2 regions of the Micromonospora sp. NBC_00330 genome follow, and region 1 is predicted to be linked to the other one. Evidence: predicted binding sites of a transcription regulator. Region 1 holds the regulator's gene; the other holds the start of a gene.
The links. Region 1 encodes HspR, which represses chaperone genes until heat shock. Its sites were predicted from a motif close to TTGAGTNNNNNNNACTCAA; they were not measured.

Region 1 (7,605 bases):
GACAAGGGCTCCAAGGAGCAGACCGTCCTGGTCTTCGACCTCGGCGGCGGCACCTTCGACGTGTCGCTGCTGGAGCTGGCCGAGGGCGTCGTCGAGGTCAAGTCGACCAGCGGTGACAACCAGCTCGGTGGCGACGACTGGGACCAGCGGATCATCGACCACCTGGTCAAGACGTTCCGCGGTGAGCACGGCATCGACCTGGCTCAGGACAAGATGGCCCTCCAGCGGCTCCGCGAGGCAGCCGAGAAGGCCAAGATCGAGCTGTCCGCCGCCACCACCACCAACATCAACCTGCCGTACATCACCGCCGGCGCGGCCGGCCCCCTGCACCTCGACGTGACGCTCAGCCGCGCCGAGTTCCAGCGGATGACGCAGGACCTGCTGGACCGTTGCAAGGGCCCGTTCGAGCAGGCCGTGAAGGACGCCGGGATCAAGATCTCCGACGTCGAGCACGTCATCCTGGTCGGCGGTTCGACCCGGATGCCCGCCGTGACGGACCTGGTCAAGCAGCTCACCGGCCGCGACCCGAACAAGGGCGTCAACCCGGACGAGGTCGTCGCCGTCGGCGCCGCCCTCCAGGCCGGTGTGCTCAAGGGTGAGGTCAAGGACGTCCTGCTGCTCGACGTGACCCCGCTGAGCCTGGGCATCGAGACCAAGGGCGGCATCTTCACCAAGCTGATCGAGCGCAACACCACAATCCCGACCAAGCGTTCCGAGGTCTTCACCACGGCGGACGACAACCAGCCGTCGGTGCTGATCCAGGTGTTCCAGGGTGAGCGTGAGATCGCGGCGTACAACAAGAAGCTCGGCACCTTCGAGCTGACCGGCCTCCCGCCGGCGCCGCGCGGCGTGCCGCAGATCGAGGTCGCCTTCGACATCGACGCCAACGGCATCGTCAACGTGCACGCCAAGGACCTGGGCACCGGCAAGGAACAGAAGATGACGATCACCGGCGGCTCCTCGCTGCCGAAGGACGACATCGAGCGGATGCGCCGGGACGCCGAGGAGCACGCGGAGGAGGACAAGCGCCGCCGCGACGACGCCGAGACCCGCAACGTGGCCGAGGCGCTCCAGTGGCAGACCGAGAAGTTCCTCGCCGAGAGCGGCGACAAGCTGCCCGGTGAGAACCGCGAGCAGCTCAACGAGGCGCTCGGCGAGCTGCGTGGCGCCCTCGGCGGCCAGGACATCGAGAAGATCAAGTCGGCGCACGAGAAGCTGGCTCAGGTCTCCCAGCAGGCCGGTTCGCTGCTCTACTCGCAGCAGGCCGAGCAGGGTCAGCAGCCGAGTGGCGAGCCCGGCCCGGGTGCGACCGGCGCGACCGGTGCCACCGGGGCGCAGGCGGGCGGCGCCGACGACGTGGTCGACGCGGAAATCGTGGACGAGGACGGCAAGAAGTGACCGTCGGCCTCCGACACGTTTCCACCTCGAAGGGGATGAGGTAGCCGCATGACGCAGAAGCCACGAGCCGCCGACCCGGGCGACACCGGGTCGGCGCCGGGTGGCTCCGCGACCACGGAGCCGACCGGCGACGGGGAGCGGGTCGTCATCCGCAACAACCGCAAGCTCGTCGACACCGCCGAGCCGGAGGGGACCGCCGCCGACGCGGAGACCGGTGTGCCGGCCGAGGGTCTGGTCGAGGACGCCGAGGTCGTGGTCGACGAGATCGAGGTCGAGGTCAACTCCACCGACGGGCCGGAGCCGTCCGGTCCGCCGGTGGTGGACGCCCCGGCGCAGCCGGTGGACGGCGGCGGCACGGGCACCTCGCTCGGCGCCGAACTGGAGGCGCTGCGGGCCGAGCTCGACGAGCGGACCAGGGACCTGCAGCGGGTGTCGGCCGAGTACGCCAACTACCGCAAGCGGGTCGACCGCGACCGCAGCCTCGTACAGGAGCAGGCGACCGGCTCGGTGCTGGCCGCGCTGCTGCCGATCCTGGACGACCTGGACCGGGCCCGGGAACACGGCGACCTGGTCGGGCCGTTCGGCACGGTGGCGGAACAACTCACCACCGCGCTGGGCAAGTTCGGCCTGAACGCCTTCGGCGAGCAGGGCGACCCGTTCGATCCGACCCGGCACGAGGCGGTCGCGCACCAGACCTCGGCCGACGTCAGCGAGCCGACCTGCGTACAGGTAATGCGACGCGGCTACCAGCTCGGTGAGCGGCTGCTGCGCCCCGCGCTGGTCGCGGTCGCGGATCCGGAATAGTGCCAGACAGTGACCGAGCCGTCCCGCCCACCGCTCAGCGGTGGGCGGGACGGCCGGGCCACCAGGGTCGGAAGGAGGTGGACCGGTGAGTTCGAAGGACTGGATCGAGAAGGACTTCTACGCCGTGCTCGGCGTGGACAAGGCCGCCTCCGCGGATGACATCAAGAAGGCGTACCGCAAGGTGGCCCGGGAGTCGCACCCGGACCACAACCCGGGTGACCCGAAGGCCGAGGAGCGGTTCAAGGCCGCGTCCGAGGCGTACAACGTGCTGTCGGACAGCGGCCGCCGTCGCGAGTACGACGAGATGCGTTCGCTGTTCGGCTCGGGCGCGTTCCGGCGCAACGCCCGGGGTGGGGGTCAGCCGGGCGGCATGCCGTTCGACGTCTCCGACATGTTCGGCGGCGGCGGAGGCGGCGATCGTCGCTTCGGCGGCGCCGGCTTCCAGGACCTCTTCAGCTCCATCTTCAGTGGCGGTCAGGCCGGTGGGCAGGCCGCACCACACGGTCCGGCCCGTGGTCGGGACGTGGAGACCGAGGTGGCGCTGGACTTCGGCGACGCGGTGCGCGGCGTGACGCTGCCCCTGACGCTGCGCGCGCCGGGAGTCTGCGACACCTGCCACGGCAACGGGGCCAAGCCCGGCACCCAGCCGCGTACCTGCCCGGTCTGTCATGGTGCCGGCGTGACCACCCGCAACCAGGGGTCGTTCAGCTTCTCCGAGCCGTGCCGCAACTGCCAGGGCGTCGGCACCGTGGTCGAGGAGAAGTGCCCGGAGTGCCACGGCAGCGGCGGTGTCACCAAGACCCGCACCATGAACGTGCGCTTCCCGGCCGGTGTGGCCGACGGTCAACGCATCCGGCTGGCCGGGCGTGGCGAGCCGGGCGAGCGCGGTGGCCCGGCCGGCGACCTCTTCGTGCACGTCAAGGTCCGGCCGGACGAGCTGTTCGGGCGTACCGGGGACGACCTGACGCTGACCGTGCCGGTCACCTTCGCGGAGGCCGTGCTCGGCACGGACCTGCGGGTGCCCACGCTCGACGGTGCGATGACCCTGCGGGTGCCGCCGGGGACGCCGAGCGGGCGGGTGCTGCGGGCCCGGGGCAAGGGTGTGGTCCGCCGCGACGGGCAGGCCGGTGACCTGCTGGTCACGCTGGACGTGGTGGTGCCGGCCCGGCTGTCGGACGAGGCCCGCACGGCGCTGGAGTCGTTCGCCGAGCAGACCCCGCCGGCGGCCCGGGAACATCTCGACGCACGGGTGCGTCGAGTCAGTTAGTCCGGTGGAATGGACGCGGAGGTGAGCGGGATGTCGGGCGAGTTCCTCGGTTCGGGCGACCCTGCCTACGAGGCCAAGGTGCTGATGATTTCGGTAGCGGCACGGATGGCGGGGATGCACCCGCAGACCCTGCGCCAGTACGACCGGCTGGGGCTGGTGCAGCCTGGCCGAGCTGCTGGTGGCGGGCGTCGCTACAGCGTCCGCGACGTGGTGCTGCTGCGCGAGGTGCAGCGGCTCAGCCAGGACGACGGGATCAACCTGGCCGGTGTCAAGCGGATCATCGGGCTGGAGCGGCTGCTGGAGCAGGCACAGCAGCGGGTGGCCCGACTGGAGGCGGAGCTGGACGCCGCGTACCGCCGGGTGGCGGAGCTGGAGTCGCTGGCCCGCTTCCCGGGCCGGGATCTGGTGCCGACCAACCGCACGTCCACCGCCCTGGTGGTGTGGCGCCCACGCCGGATGCCCGATCGCTGACCTGCCGCTCACCCGGATCTGTCTTCTCGGCCCGGACCACGCTGGATTCCCGGCGCGGTCCGGGCCGCTTCAGTTAGCCTGTCGATAAGGGTCCAATCGGCTCAATCTGGACCTACCGGCATGGCGAGGGGGAGCGATGGCGGAATCGGCGAAGAAGGTGGCCCAGCAGACCGAGGACCGGTTGGAGAACCTGGCCGAGACCGTCCGCAAGAAGTTCGACAAGGTGACCGAGGGGACCTACCGGGACCGGATCATCGCGGGCCGGTTCGCCGAAGACGGCGACCACGCCGGCGAACGGGGCCGAGCCGAGAAGGAACGCAAGCAGGACTGACCGGTGACCGACGTGCGGGCCGGGACCCACGGGGGGTCCCGGCCCGTTCGCCGTTCCGCAGTGCGGGCCAGGCGTGAATCGTTTGCGACATCAGCTCCAAAGGAGCCGCAAACAGCAACAGCACCCAGCCACCGCGGGCGAGGGAGCCGCCTGGCCGTCTCAGCCGAGGCGGCGGTTTTCGCGGACCAGGCCGCCCTCGCACCAGTCCCGGTAGACGAAGAGGTCCGGTCGGGCCAACAGCACGCGGCCGTTGTGCGCCCAGACCTTCATCAGTTCGTCGCCGTCACGCTCGGCCTGTTCGACGAGTTTGCGAAAGCGGCGCTTGGGGTGGGCGCGGAAGTTCGTCCGGATGCCGTCGGCCGCGTAGATGTAGAGGCAGTGCAGCGCGAAACGCCGGGCCGGGCAGGTCGGATCCATCGCTAACTCGAAGAGTGTCAACACCAGCCGGTCGCCGGAGACCAGCAGGTCCCAGTCGGGTGGCATCGAGGCCAACGGCACCGAATCGGGCTTGTACGCCCAAGCTCGCAACTCCGCCGGAGTCGGATCGACGGGGTTGGCGAAGCCGTGGAACGTCGACTCCTGCACGCTCACCGGCCAACCTTCCGCTCTCGCCCGCGTCTGGCAACGCTGCCTGCGGACCGTGGCTGCTGGGGCGAAACGGTAACCCGCCGTGGGGTGCTGCGGTAGTACCCGCGAGGAGCAATTCCGCAACCGTTGGCACGGGCGGGTCCATTGCATCGACAGCGCAGCCGATGATGCTCCTATGACTATCCACGTTAGACGGTTCCAGCGGGGTGCCGAGGCCGACTTCGTCGCGGGGCTGGAGTGGCTTTTCGCCCCTCCCGGTAGCCGTCCCGGGGATTGGGACCGCGACCGCGCCGTCGAGCGGACCGCGCAATTGCTCGCCCACGAGGACGTCGCACTTTTCGCGGCGCGATCGGACGACGATCAGTTGATCGGCGTGGCAAGCGCCTACCTGGACATCCTCTCCGTGCGCTTCGGCCGTCGGGCGTCGATCGAGGATCTCGCCGTGCACCCCGAGTGGCGCTCTCGGGGTGTCGGCTCCAACCTCCTCGCGGCGGCCAGGGCGTGGGCGCACGAACAGGGTGCCGACTACGTCTTCCTGGAGTCCGGCCTCGCCCGGACCGAGGCGCACCGCTTCTACCTCCGCGAGGGTGCGACCCACGCCGCCGCGGCGTTCAGGTGGAGCTCAGTGCAGTGAGTCGACGGCCGGGATCGGCTCCCGCCGTTGGGCCGCCGCGCGGTTGCGCAGCCACCGCTTGAACCACGGGAAGTCGGGCAGCCGAGCCAGGATCGGCCCGGTCACCACGGTGATCAGGACGTACGTCGCGGCCAGCGCCGCCAACCGCGGCTCGACGCTCCCGGCAGCCACCGCGAGACCGGCGATGACGATGGAGAACTCACCTCGGGGTACGAGCGCCAGGCCGGCCCGCCATCGACCGGGTTCCGCGATGCCGACCCGGCGGGCCGCGAGGTAGCCGGTGAGTGTCTTCGTCGCCATGGTGACCACGGCCAGGGCGAGTGCCGGCAGCAGCACCGGCGGGATGTCCTGCGGGTCGGTGGTCAGGCCGAAGAAGACGAAGAACACAGCGGCGAACAGGTCCCGCAGGGGCGAGAGCAACTCGGTGGCGTGGTGCGCCACCGGGCCGGACAGGGCGATGCCGACGAGGAACGCGCCGACCGCCGCCGACACCTGGAGCGACGCGGCGATGCCAGCGATCAACAACGTCAGACCGAGTACGCCGAGCAGCAGCGCCTCCGGGTCCTTTGCCGACAGGGCGGACGAGATCAGGTGGCCGTACCGGATGGCGACCACCAGCACGATCAGCACGGTGCCCACCGCGACGGTGAGCGCGATCCCGCCGCCGAGCAGGCCGGTCCCGGCCAGTACGGCGGTGACGAGCGGCAGGTAGAGGGCCATCGCCAGGTCCTCGATGACCAGCACCGAGAGGATAACCGGGGTTTCCCGGTTACCGAGCCGGCCCAGGTCGGCGAGGACCTTGGCGATCACCCCGGAGGAGGAGACCCAGGTGATGCCGCCGAGTACCAGGGCGGCGACCCAGTCCCACCCGAGGAGCAGGGCGAACCCCGCGCCGGGTAGCGCGTTGAGGACGCCGTCGATCAGCCCTGCCGGTGCCGCCGAGCGCAGGTTGCCGACGAGCTCGTTGGCCGAGTACTCCAGGCCGAGCATCACCAGCAGAAGGATGACGCCGATCTCGGCGCCGACTGCGAAGAACTCCTCGCTGGCGTCCAGCGGCAGCAGCCCGCCGTGCCCGAACGCGAGCCCCGCGAGCAGGTAGAGGGGAATGGGAGAGAGGCCGAAGCGTCGGCTGAGCCGGCTGAGGAGCCCGAGCAGCAGCAGCAGCGCACCGACTTCGATGAGCAGCGTGGTGAAATCGTGCATCCGCCTCAGCCGTCCGGGTCACTGTCGGCGAGGATGGCGGAAACGCCGTCGAGACCTCTACGGGTCCCGACAACGACCACCACGTCGCCGGCCGCGAAGCGGAAGGAGGGGAGTGGCGAGACGATCACTTCGCCTTCACGCAGTACCGCCACGATGGAGGCGCTGGTGCGGGTACGCGCCTTGGTGTCGCCGAGCTTCCGGTTGACGTACGGGGAGCCGGCAGTGATGGCGATCTGCTCGGTGAGCAGACCGGCGGCCTGCTCGCGGAGCCCGGAGAGCTGGCCGAGCATCAGCGACGCGCCGAGGATGTCGGCCAGAGCCTCGGCCTCGTCGTCGGTCAGCGGAATGTCCGACTGGCAGGCGTCGGGGTCGTCGGGATCGTAGAGAACGAGATCACGGCGGCCGTTGCGGTGGGAGACGACGCCCAGGCGGCGTCCGGACTCCGTCACCAGATCGTGACGTACCCCGATCCCGGGTAAGGCGGTCTGCTCGACACGTACTCGCACCCTCCAAGGCTACCGCTTTGTGAACAGAGCGCAGATCTTGGAGGTTCAGCGCACTTCGGGCCTGCCCCGGAGCACCTCAGCGGCCGTGATCCACTCCGGTTCATTGAAGTCGGGGCATCCGGCGGGGCGGGACACCCCGACTTCCTGAAGGCCGAGTGGATCAACCGCGTCGGGCGCCGGACGCCGAGGTCAGCGGAGGCTGGCGAAGAACTCGCGGATGTCGGTGACCAGCACCTCGGTGGCCTGGTGGGCCGCGTAGTGACCGCCGACGTCGCCCCGGCCGTCGACGTCGGTCTCGTACGCCGTCCACCGGACGATGTTCGCGTGGTCCCGCTCGGCGAAGCGGCGGATGGACTGGAAGTCGCCGGGGAACATGGCCAGCGCGGTCGGAGCGGTGGTCGGT
Region 2 (7,605 bases), 3.3 Mb from region 1:
GTCGAGCAGCTGACCCACGTGGTCAACTACGACGTGCCGTCCGCCCCGGAGTCGTACGTGCACCGGATCGGTCGGGTGGGTCGGGCTGGCCGGGAGGGCGTGGCGATCACCCTCGCCGAGCCGCGTGAGCACCGGATGCTCAAGACCATCGAGCGGGTGACCGGCCAGCGGATCACCATCGACAAGATCCCCACCGTGGCCGACATGCGTACCCGGCGGCTGGAGCTGACCCAGGCGGCCCTGCGGGAAAGCCTGCTGGAGGACGACCTCGACCCGTTCCGGGTGATCGTGGAGACGCTGACCGACGAGTTCGACCTGATGGAGGTCGCCCTCGCCGCAGTGAAGCTGGCCCACGAGGTGACGTCGCCGGGCTCCGACGACGAGGAGGAGATCCCGCAGGTTCCGGTCCGTGGGCCGCGCGAGGGTCGACCGGAGGCCGGCGGCCGGGGCGGCGACCGGCGGGGCGGGGGCCGGCCACGCTCCGGCAGCGGCAACACCGTCCAGGTCTTCGTCGGCCTGGGTCGACGCGCCGGGGTGCGCCCGCAGGATCTGGTCGGCGCGATCACCGGGGAGACCGGCATCCGCGGCCGGGACATCGGCTCGATCGAGATCGCCGACCGGTTCTCACTGGTGGAGGTGCCGCAGGGGGTGGCCGACGAGGTCATCTCCGGGTTGCGCTCCAGCACGATCAAGGGCCGCAAGGCCACCGTGCGCCGCGACCGCGGCGGCGACGAGCGCTGAACACGCCGTCGGCGACCGCCGGAGTACGACGGTCACCGACGACACTGCCCGGCAGGCGGCGGGGAAACGTCGAGGACCCGCCGCCCGCCGGTGCTAGCCGATGTTTCCGTTGACCACGTTGTCGGCCCCGGCCAGCGACGCGCCCCCGGACCGGTGGTCGTACGCCCGCATCACGTTGTTGGTGACGATCCAGTTGTTGCTGGTGCCGACCGTCATGATCGGTCGGTCCTGGCGGCGGGGCGTCGCGTCGTCGTAGAACTGGTTGCCGATCACCTGGCACAGGTCGGCGTCACGGCCGAGGATCCCGTTCGCGCCGTTGTCGTGGATGTCGAGCCCCATGATCCGGGTCCGTCCGGACGAGGAGACCTCGATGCCGTTGGTGGCGTTGCGCCACAGCCGGCCACCGATGAACTGGGTCCCCCAAACCTGCCGTAGGTCGGCGCCGCTGCCGGTGCCACTGGTGCCGTTCGACTCCAGGTAGACGTTCTGGAAGATGTTGCGATGGGCGGGTTCGCGCAGTTCCACGCCGTTGCCCCGGCAACCCCAGACGTGCAGGTTGTCGAAGAAGCAGGCGCTGTCCAGCAGCCGTATCCCGGTCTGGCACTCACCGACCCAGACGTTGAGGAACTCGTTGTCGTACGCGACCTTGTTCACGAGGATGCCGACGCCGAGGCAGTCCTCGATGTTGATGTCAGTGATCTTGTTGGCGTGGGCACTCGTTTCCGCGTCCGTGCCGAGGAACTCGATGGCGTGGCTGCCCGAGTTGCCGAAGTGCAGGTGGTGGAAGGTCGACCGGGGGCCACGGACGGTCAACAGCACGTTGGAGGTCCGCATGCCGTAGAAGTGCACGTTGGAGATCTGGTTGTACTTACCGCTCGAGACCAGACGACCGGTGTAGCCCGGGGCCGGCTGGATGATCGCCGCGCCGATGTTCTCGCCGGTCCAGGTCACACTCGTCGGGAAGCGGACCTCCGATCCGAGACCGAGTGCGCCCACCGGTTGGAAGATCTCCCCGCCACCGGCCGGCAGCAGGTTCAGCGCGGCGGTGACCTTGTCCGACTCGTCACTGCCGTCGAGCCGGCAGCCGACCCGGGGGTCCCGGAGGCTGAGCGGGGCCTCCCGAACGGTCGTGACGGGCGGCGATCCCGCCTCTTCGGCACCCGCGAGGGTGGCCACCGTCGTCGCCACCGCGGCGCCCGCGCCGCCGGCGAAGAGCATCCGTCGCCCCAACCGTCGGCCCGGTGGATCTGACCGTTGTGGCACTACCGGCGGCACCGCAGCAGGTGCGCTCACGATCGGTTCCATACCTCTCCCCCGTGGAGTGCCACATCGAGCGGCGGGCAGACTCTACTGTGCATTGTCGCGTGCCGGCCGACGCGGATCAGAGGGCGTACGGGCCGAAACGGCCCCAGGCCACCACGGCGGCGAGGACGAGCAGCACGGCGCAGGCGACAGCGCCCTGGATCTCGGTGCGACGTCCGTCCTGGGTGGTCTGCTGCTTGCGGGCGCGCAGGTGCACCAGGAGGCCGCCGATCATGACGATGACCAGTCCGACGGCGGCGAGCGGGGTGAGCACCGTGGCGATGCCGGTGGCAGCGGGCAGCACGAGCCCGGCGGCGGCCAGCAACTCGACAGCGCCGAGCGCCTTGACCTGCGACGGCGGCACCGGGTCCACCCACCGCATCACGTCGCGCAACTTCTCCTTGGGCTGGCTCAGCTTGGCCAGTCCGACGCCGGCGAAGACGGCGGCGAGCAGGATCTGAATGATCCAGAGCACCACGTTCACGGGGGTTCCTCCAGGGGGCCGCCTCGCGGCGGAGAGGTGGTTGACGGTGCAGACGAGACAGTAGACCTTCCCCCGCGTACCGAAAGGGCCCCCGCCGTCGGGAGACGGCGGGGGCCCGGATGGTCGGAGCGTCAGACCGCGAAGAGCGCCGGACCGTCCAGCGTCTTCACGTCGGCCGGGCGCAGCGCCAGGGCGAGCACGTCGGCCACGTCGGCCAGGGTGTGCACGGTCAGCGCCTCGCGCACCTCGGTCGGCAGGTCGTCCAGGTCGGGCTCGTTGCGCGCCGGGATGATCACCTCGGTGAGGCCGGCACGGTGCGCGGCGAGCAGCTTCTGCTTCACCCCACCGATCGGCAGCACCCGGCCGGAGAGCGTCACCTCACCGGTCATCCCGAACTCGGGGCGGACCGGGCGACCGGTGACCAGCGACGCCAGGGCCGTGACCATGGTGATGCCGGCGCTCGGACCGTCCTTGGGGACCGCGCCCGCCGGGAAGTGGACGTGGATCCGGCGTCCCGCGAGAGCGTTCGGGTCGATGCCGAACCGCCGCCCGTTGGAGCGCAGGTAGGAGAGCGCGATCTGCGCCGACTCCTTCATCACGTCACCGAGCTGGCCGGTCAGGGTCAGCCCCGGCTCGCCCTCCATGCTGGTCGCCTCGATGAAGAGCACGTCCCCGCCGGTGCCCGTGACGGCCAGACCGGTGGCCACGCCGGGCACCGCGGTGCGCTCGGCCGACTCCGGTGTGAACTTCGGCCGACCCAGGTAACCGGCGAGGTTGTCGGTGCCCACGCGTGCCGGCGTCGGGTCCGTCGCCAGCGTCACCGCCACCTTGCGCAGGATCTTGGCCAGGGCCCGCTCGAGCTGCCGGACGCCGGCCTCCCGGGTGTACTCCCCCGCGATCAGCGCGAGAGCCTCGTCGGCGACGGTGACCTCGTCGACGGTCAGGCCGGCCCGCTCCCGCTGCCGGGGCAGCAGGTGGTCGCGGGCGATGGCGACCTTCTCGTCCTCGGTGTACCCGTCCAGGGTGACCAGCTCCATCCGGTCCAGCAGGGGGCCGGGGATGGACTCCACCACGTTGGCGGTGGCCAGGAAGAGCACGTCGGACAGGTCGAGGTCGACCTCCAGGTAGTGATCCCGGAAGGTGTGGTTCTGCGCCGGGTCGAGCACCTCCAGCAGGGCGGCGGCCGGGTCGCCGGCGTAGCCGGCGGCCAGCTTGTCCACCTCGTCGAGGAGCACGACCGGGTTCATCGAACCGGCCTCGCGCAGCGCGCGGACGATCCGACCGGGCAATGCCCCCACGTACGTACGCCGGTGCCCGCGGATCTCCGCCTCGTCGCGGACGCCGCCGAGCGAGACCCGGACGAAGTTACGCCCGAGCGCCCGCGCCACGGACTCGCCGAGGCTGGTCTTACCCACCCCGGGAGGACCGGCGAGGGCGAGCACCGCGCCGGAGCCGCGACCGCTGACCACACCGAGGTTGCGCTCGGCACGCCGGTTGCGCACCGCCAGGTACTCCAGGATGCGGTCCTTCACGTCGGCCAGGCCGGCGTGGTCGGCGTCGAGCACCGCCCGGGCCGCGGCCAGGTCGGTGTTGTCCTCGGTACGCGTGCCCCACGGCATCTCGAGCACGGTGTCCAGCCAGGTACGGATCCAGCCCGCCTCCGGGGAGGCGTCGCTGGCCCGTTCCAGCTTGCCGACCTCGCGCATGGCCGCCTCGCGTACCTTCTCCGGCAGCTCGGCGGACTCGACGCGGGACCGGTAGTCGGCGGAGCCGTCCGGCTCGTCCTCGCCCAGTTCCTTGCGGATCGCGGCGAGCTGCTGGCGCAGCAGGAACTCGCGCTGGGACTTCTCCAGCCCCTCGCGAACGTCACTGTTGATCTGCTCGGTGACCTCCTGCTCGGCCAGGTAGTCCTTCACCCAGCCGACCAGCAGCTCCAGCCGGGCGGTGACGTCCGGCGCGGCGAGCAGCTCGGTCTTCTGCTCCAGCGTCAGCCAGGGCGCGTAACCGGCCGAGTCGGCCAGCTCGGAGAGGTCGGTCATCCGCTCCACCGCGTCGATGACCTGCCAGGCGCCCCGCTGCTGGAGCACGGAGGTCACCAGGGCGCGGTACTCGCGGGCGAGTTCCCGGGCCCGACCGGCGTAGGCGGGTTCGTCGAGTTCGGTCGCCTCGACCCAGAGGGCGGCGCCGGGGCCGGGCACGCCGGAGCCGATCCGGGCCCGGGACAGGCCACGGATCACGGCGGCGGGCTCACCCTCGGGCAGCCGGCCGACCTTTTCGATGGTGGCGACCACGCCCACCGGGCCGTACTCGCCGTCGATGCGCGGCACGGCCAGCAGCTTGCGGTCGCCGGTCGCCCGCGCCGCGTCGATCGCGGCCTGGGTGGTGGGGTCGAGGGTTACCGGGATGACCATCCCGGGCAGCAGCACGGCGTCGGTCAGGGGAAGTACCGGAAGAGTTGCCATCGAACACCTGCCATCGCGTTGAGTTGAGCGTGTCTCACTCAAGTAACAAAGCGTTCCCCTTGTTCCGGCCTGTGACCCAGACCACTCTTCTCCCCGGTCCGTCGGGCCGCCCGGGACCGGCGGGCGACCCGACGAGGCACCTCAGGTGAGCTTGCTCTTCACCGTGTTCACCACCGAGCCGGCCACCCCCGGGTTGGTGCCGTACAACCGAGGGTCACCCGGAGGCAGCACCGGTTCCGGCGCGTTCGCCCGCGGGTTGTCGTCGTACCGGAACTCGCCCTTGCCGTCCGGCGACGGCCCGGACGCCCAGCGCCCCTGGGCGGCGTCCGTGCCCGACGAGAAACCCAGGTAGGTGTAGCCGTACTCCGCGGTGAACTCGCCCGAGTCCGGAAACGCCTCCGGCACGGGCATCTCCTCCAGCCCGTCCTCCTTGAGCTGCTCGATCGCCGCCAGCCACATGTTCTGGTGCATGGTGTCGCGGGCCAGCAGGAAGCGCAGCATCTGCTTGACGCCCGGGTCGTCGGTCATGTGGAACAACCGGGCGACCTGGAGCCGACCCTGCGCCTCGGCGGTGACGTTGAGCTGAAAATCGGCCAACAGGTTGCCGCTGGCGGTGATGAACGCGCCGTTCCAGGGCACCCCGTTGGAATCGGTGGGCAGGGCCCCACCCCCGCCGTGGATGAAGTGCGCCGGGTTCTCACCGGCGTAGGTCGCGGCACCACCGGGATCCTCCGCGATCCCCTCGGTCAGCGACAGCGGCGCGTTGTCCAACAGCCGGGTGATCATCGTGACGATCATCTCGACGTGGCCCATCTCCTCCGTGCCGACGTCGAGCAGCAGATCCTTGTACTTCCCGGGCAGGCGGCAGTTCCAACCCTGGAAGAGATACTGGTTGGCGACCGTCATCTCGCCCCACTTGCCGCCCAGCACCTCCTGCAACCGGCGGGCGAACGCCGCATCCGGGCCGTCCGGCTTGGCTTCGAACTGCAGATCCTTGACGTGGCTGAACATCCAACCTCCTCGGTACCGCAAATAGGTAGCGAGGCCGTTCCCGCCCCGATGACCCGAGCGGGCCAACCGGTGTCCCGCCCGGGTCAGCGCACCGGGCGAGCCATCGGCAGCAGCACCTCCAGCGCCACTCCACGGGGCCGTAGCCGGTGCGCCCGCAACGCTCCCCCATCCGTCGCGACGAGCTGCCGCGCGATCCACAGGCCCAGACCGGACATCCCGACGGCCGGCGCCGGACGCCGCAGCGCCACCAGCAGCGCATCGTCGACCCGACCCTCGTCGGTGACCAGGATGCTCAGACCGGGGCCGCGCACTGTGGCGTAGAGCCCGACCTGTCCGTCCGGCGGCCCGTGCCGCAACGCGTTCTGCACCAGGTTGACCAGCACCTGTCTGGTTCGTCCGGCCGGCACCGGGCAGGAGGCCGCCTCCCGGGTGGCCCGCGCCCGCCGACGTCCGACCGGCACCAACGCGGCGGCCTCCCGCAGGATGCCCGACAGCGCGACGGCCGGCTCCGGCTGCGAGGTCGGCGTCAGCACGCCGGTGCCGGCGGTCGCGTCGCGCAGCAGGCTCTGCAGGTGGGCGGCCTGGTCGCGGGCCAGCTCACTGATCGCCCGCCGATCGTCCCCGGTCAGCTCCCGACGCTCGTCGGCCAGCGCGCGGGTCAGCGAGGTCAGGGTGCTGATCGGCGTCCGGAACTCGTGGCACAACACCCGCAGCAGCAACTCCGAATCGGCCGCCGCCGGCCGTCTCTCGCCGGGTGTCGGCTCAATGGGGCGCAACCCTCGCAGCAGGTCCCGCAAACCGTGCCGTACGCGCATCCACCCGACTCCCCTCGTTCGGTGCGAACCCGCATGATCGGTACCCGCTGGGGAACGGCGCAGACATGCCGGGAGCCTCCACCTTGCGACTCGTCGTCGTGGACGATCACCCCCTTTTCGTCCGCGGCCTGGAGTTGCTGCTCCCGATCACCACCAACGGCCGGGCCGAGGTGGTCGCCTCGACCGGCGACGCGGCAGCGGCGGCGGCCCTGGTCAGCAACTACTGCCCCGACCTGGCCCTGGTCGACCTGCACATGCCGCCGCCCGGCGGCATCCGGGCGGTGGCCGCGATCCGGCGGACCACCCCACGGGTACGCGTGGTCGCGATGTCCGGTTCCGACGACCCAGAGCCAGCGGTGGAGGCGCTGCGGGCCGGCGCCGAGGGGTTCCTGCCCAAGACCAGCGAACCGGAGGAGCTGCTGCCCCCGCTGCTGGCGATCCTCGACGGCTGGGCGGTGCTGCCGGCCGAACTGCTGCGCGCCATGCTGCGACCCACGCGCTTCGCGTCCGTCGACCTGGACGGCGAGGAACGGCGACTGCTGCGAGCGATCGCCGCCGGCCGCAGCACCGTCGACATCGCCGAAGAACTGCACGTCTCCGAACGGACGGTGAAACGGATGACCGCCGCGTTGCTGCGCAAGTTGCGGGTCTCGAACCGGGCCGAGGCGGCTGCCGTCGCCGGTCACAGCGGCATCCTCGGGGAATGAAGCCTCGGCACCGAACCGATTCACGGTTTTGCTCGGTAACGGAATCGCGACGCGCCGAATGAATGGAAGGCATATTGTTGCGG

Region 2: lon (endopeptidase La) is a predicted target of HspR. The motif match lies at 5,013-5,031, and genes of this name have one in related genera.

The regions. Positions count from the first base shown of each region.
Region 1 covers NZ_CP108012.1:5,803,403-5,811,007, reverse strand. Annotated here, with positions in the region: gene dnaK (molecular chaperone DnaK) at 1-1,398, shown strand, start outside; gene grpE (nucleotide exchange factor GrpE) at 1,447-2,202, shown strand; gene dnaJ (molecular chaperone DnaJ) at 2,288-3,469, shown strand; gene OG598_RS26415 (heat shock protein transcriptional repressor HspR) at 3,500-3,940, shown strand; gene OG598_RS26410 (hypothetical protein) at 4,077-4,271, shown strand; gene OG598_RS26405 (hypothetical protein) at 4,431-4,862, opposite strand; gene OG598_RS26400 (GNAT family N-acetyltransferase) at 5,035-5,493, shown strand; gene OG598_RS26395 (cation:proton antiporter) at 5,482-6,696, opposite strand; gene OG598_RS26390 (cation:proton antiporter regulatory subunit) at 6,702-7,202, opposite strand; gene OG598_RS26385 (epoxide hydrolase family protein) at 7,392-7,605, opposite strand, start outside.
Region 2 covers NZ_CP108012.1:2,453,940-2,461,544, forward strand. Annotated here, with positions in the region: gene OG598_RS10840 (DEAD/DEAH box helicase) at 1-741, shown strand, start outside; gene OG598_RS10845 (right-handed parallel beta-helix repeat-containing protein) at 835-2,034, opposite strand; gene OG598_RS10850 (DoxX family protein) at 2,123-2,527, opposite strand; gene lon (endopeptidase La) at 2,659-4,989, opposite strand; gene OG598_RS10860 (manganese catalase family protein) at 5,131-6,000, opposite strand; gene OG598_RS10865 (sensor histidine kinase) at 6,084-6,815, opposite strand; gene OG598_RS10870 (response regulator transcription factor) at 6,914-7,522, shown strand.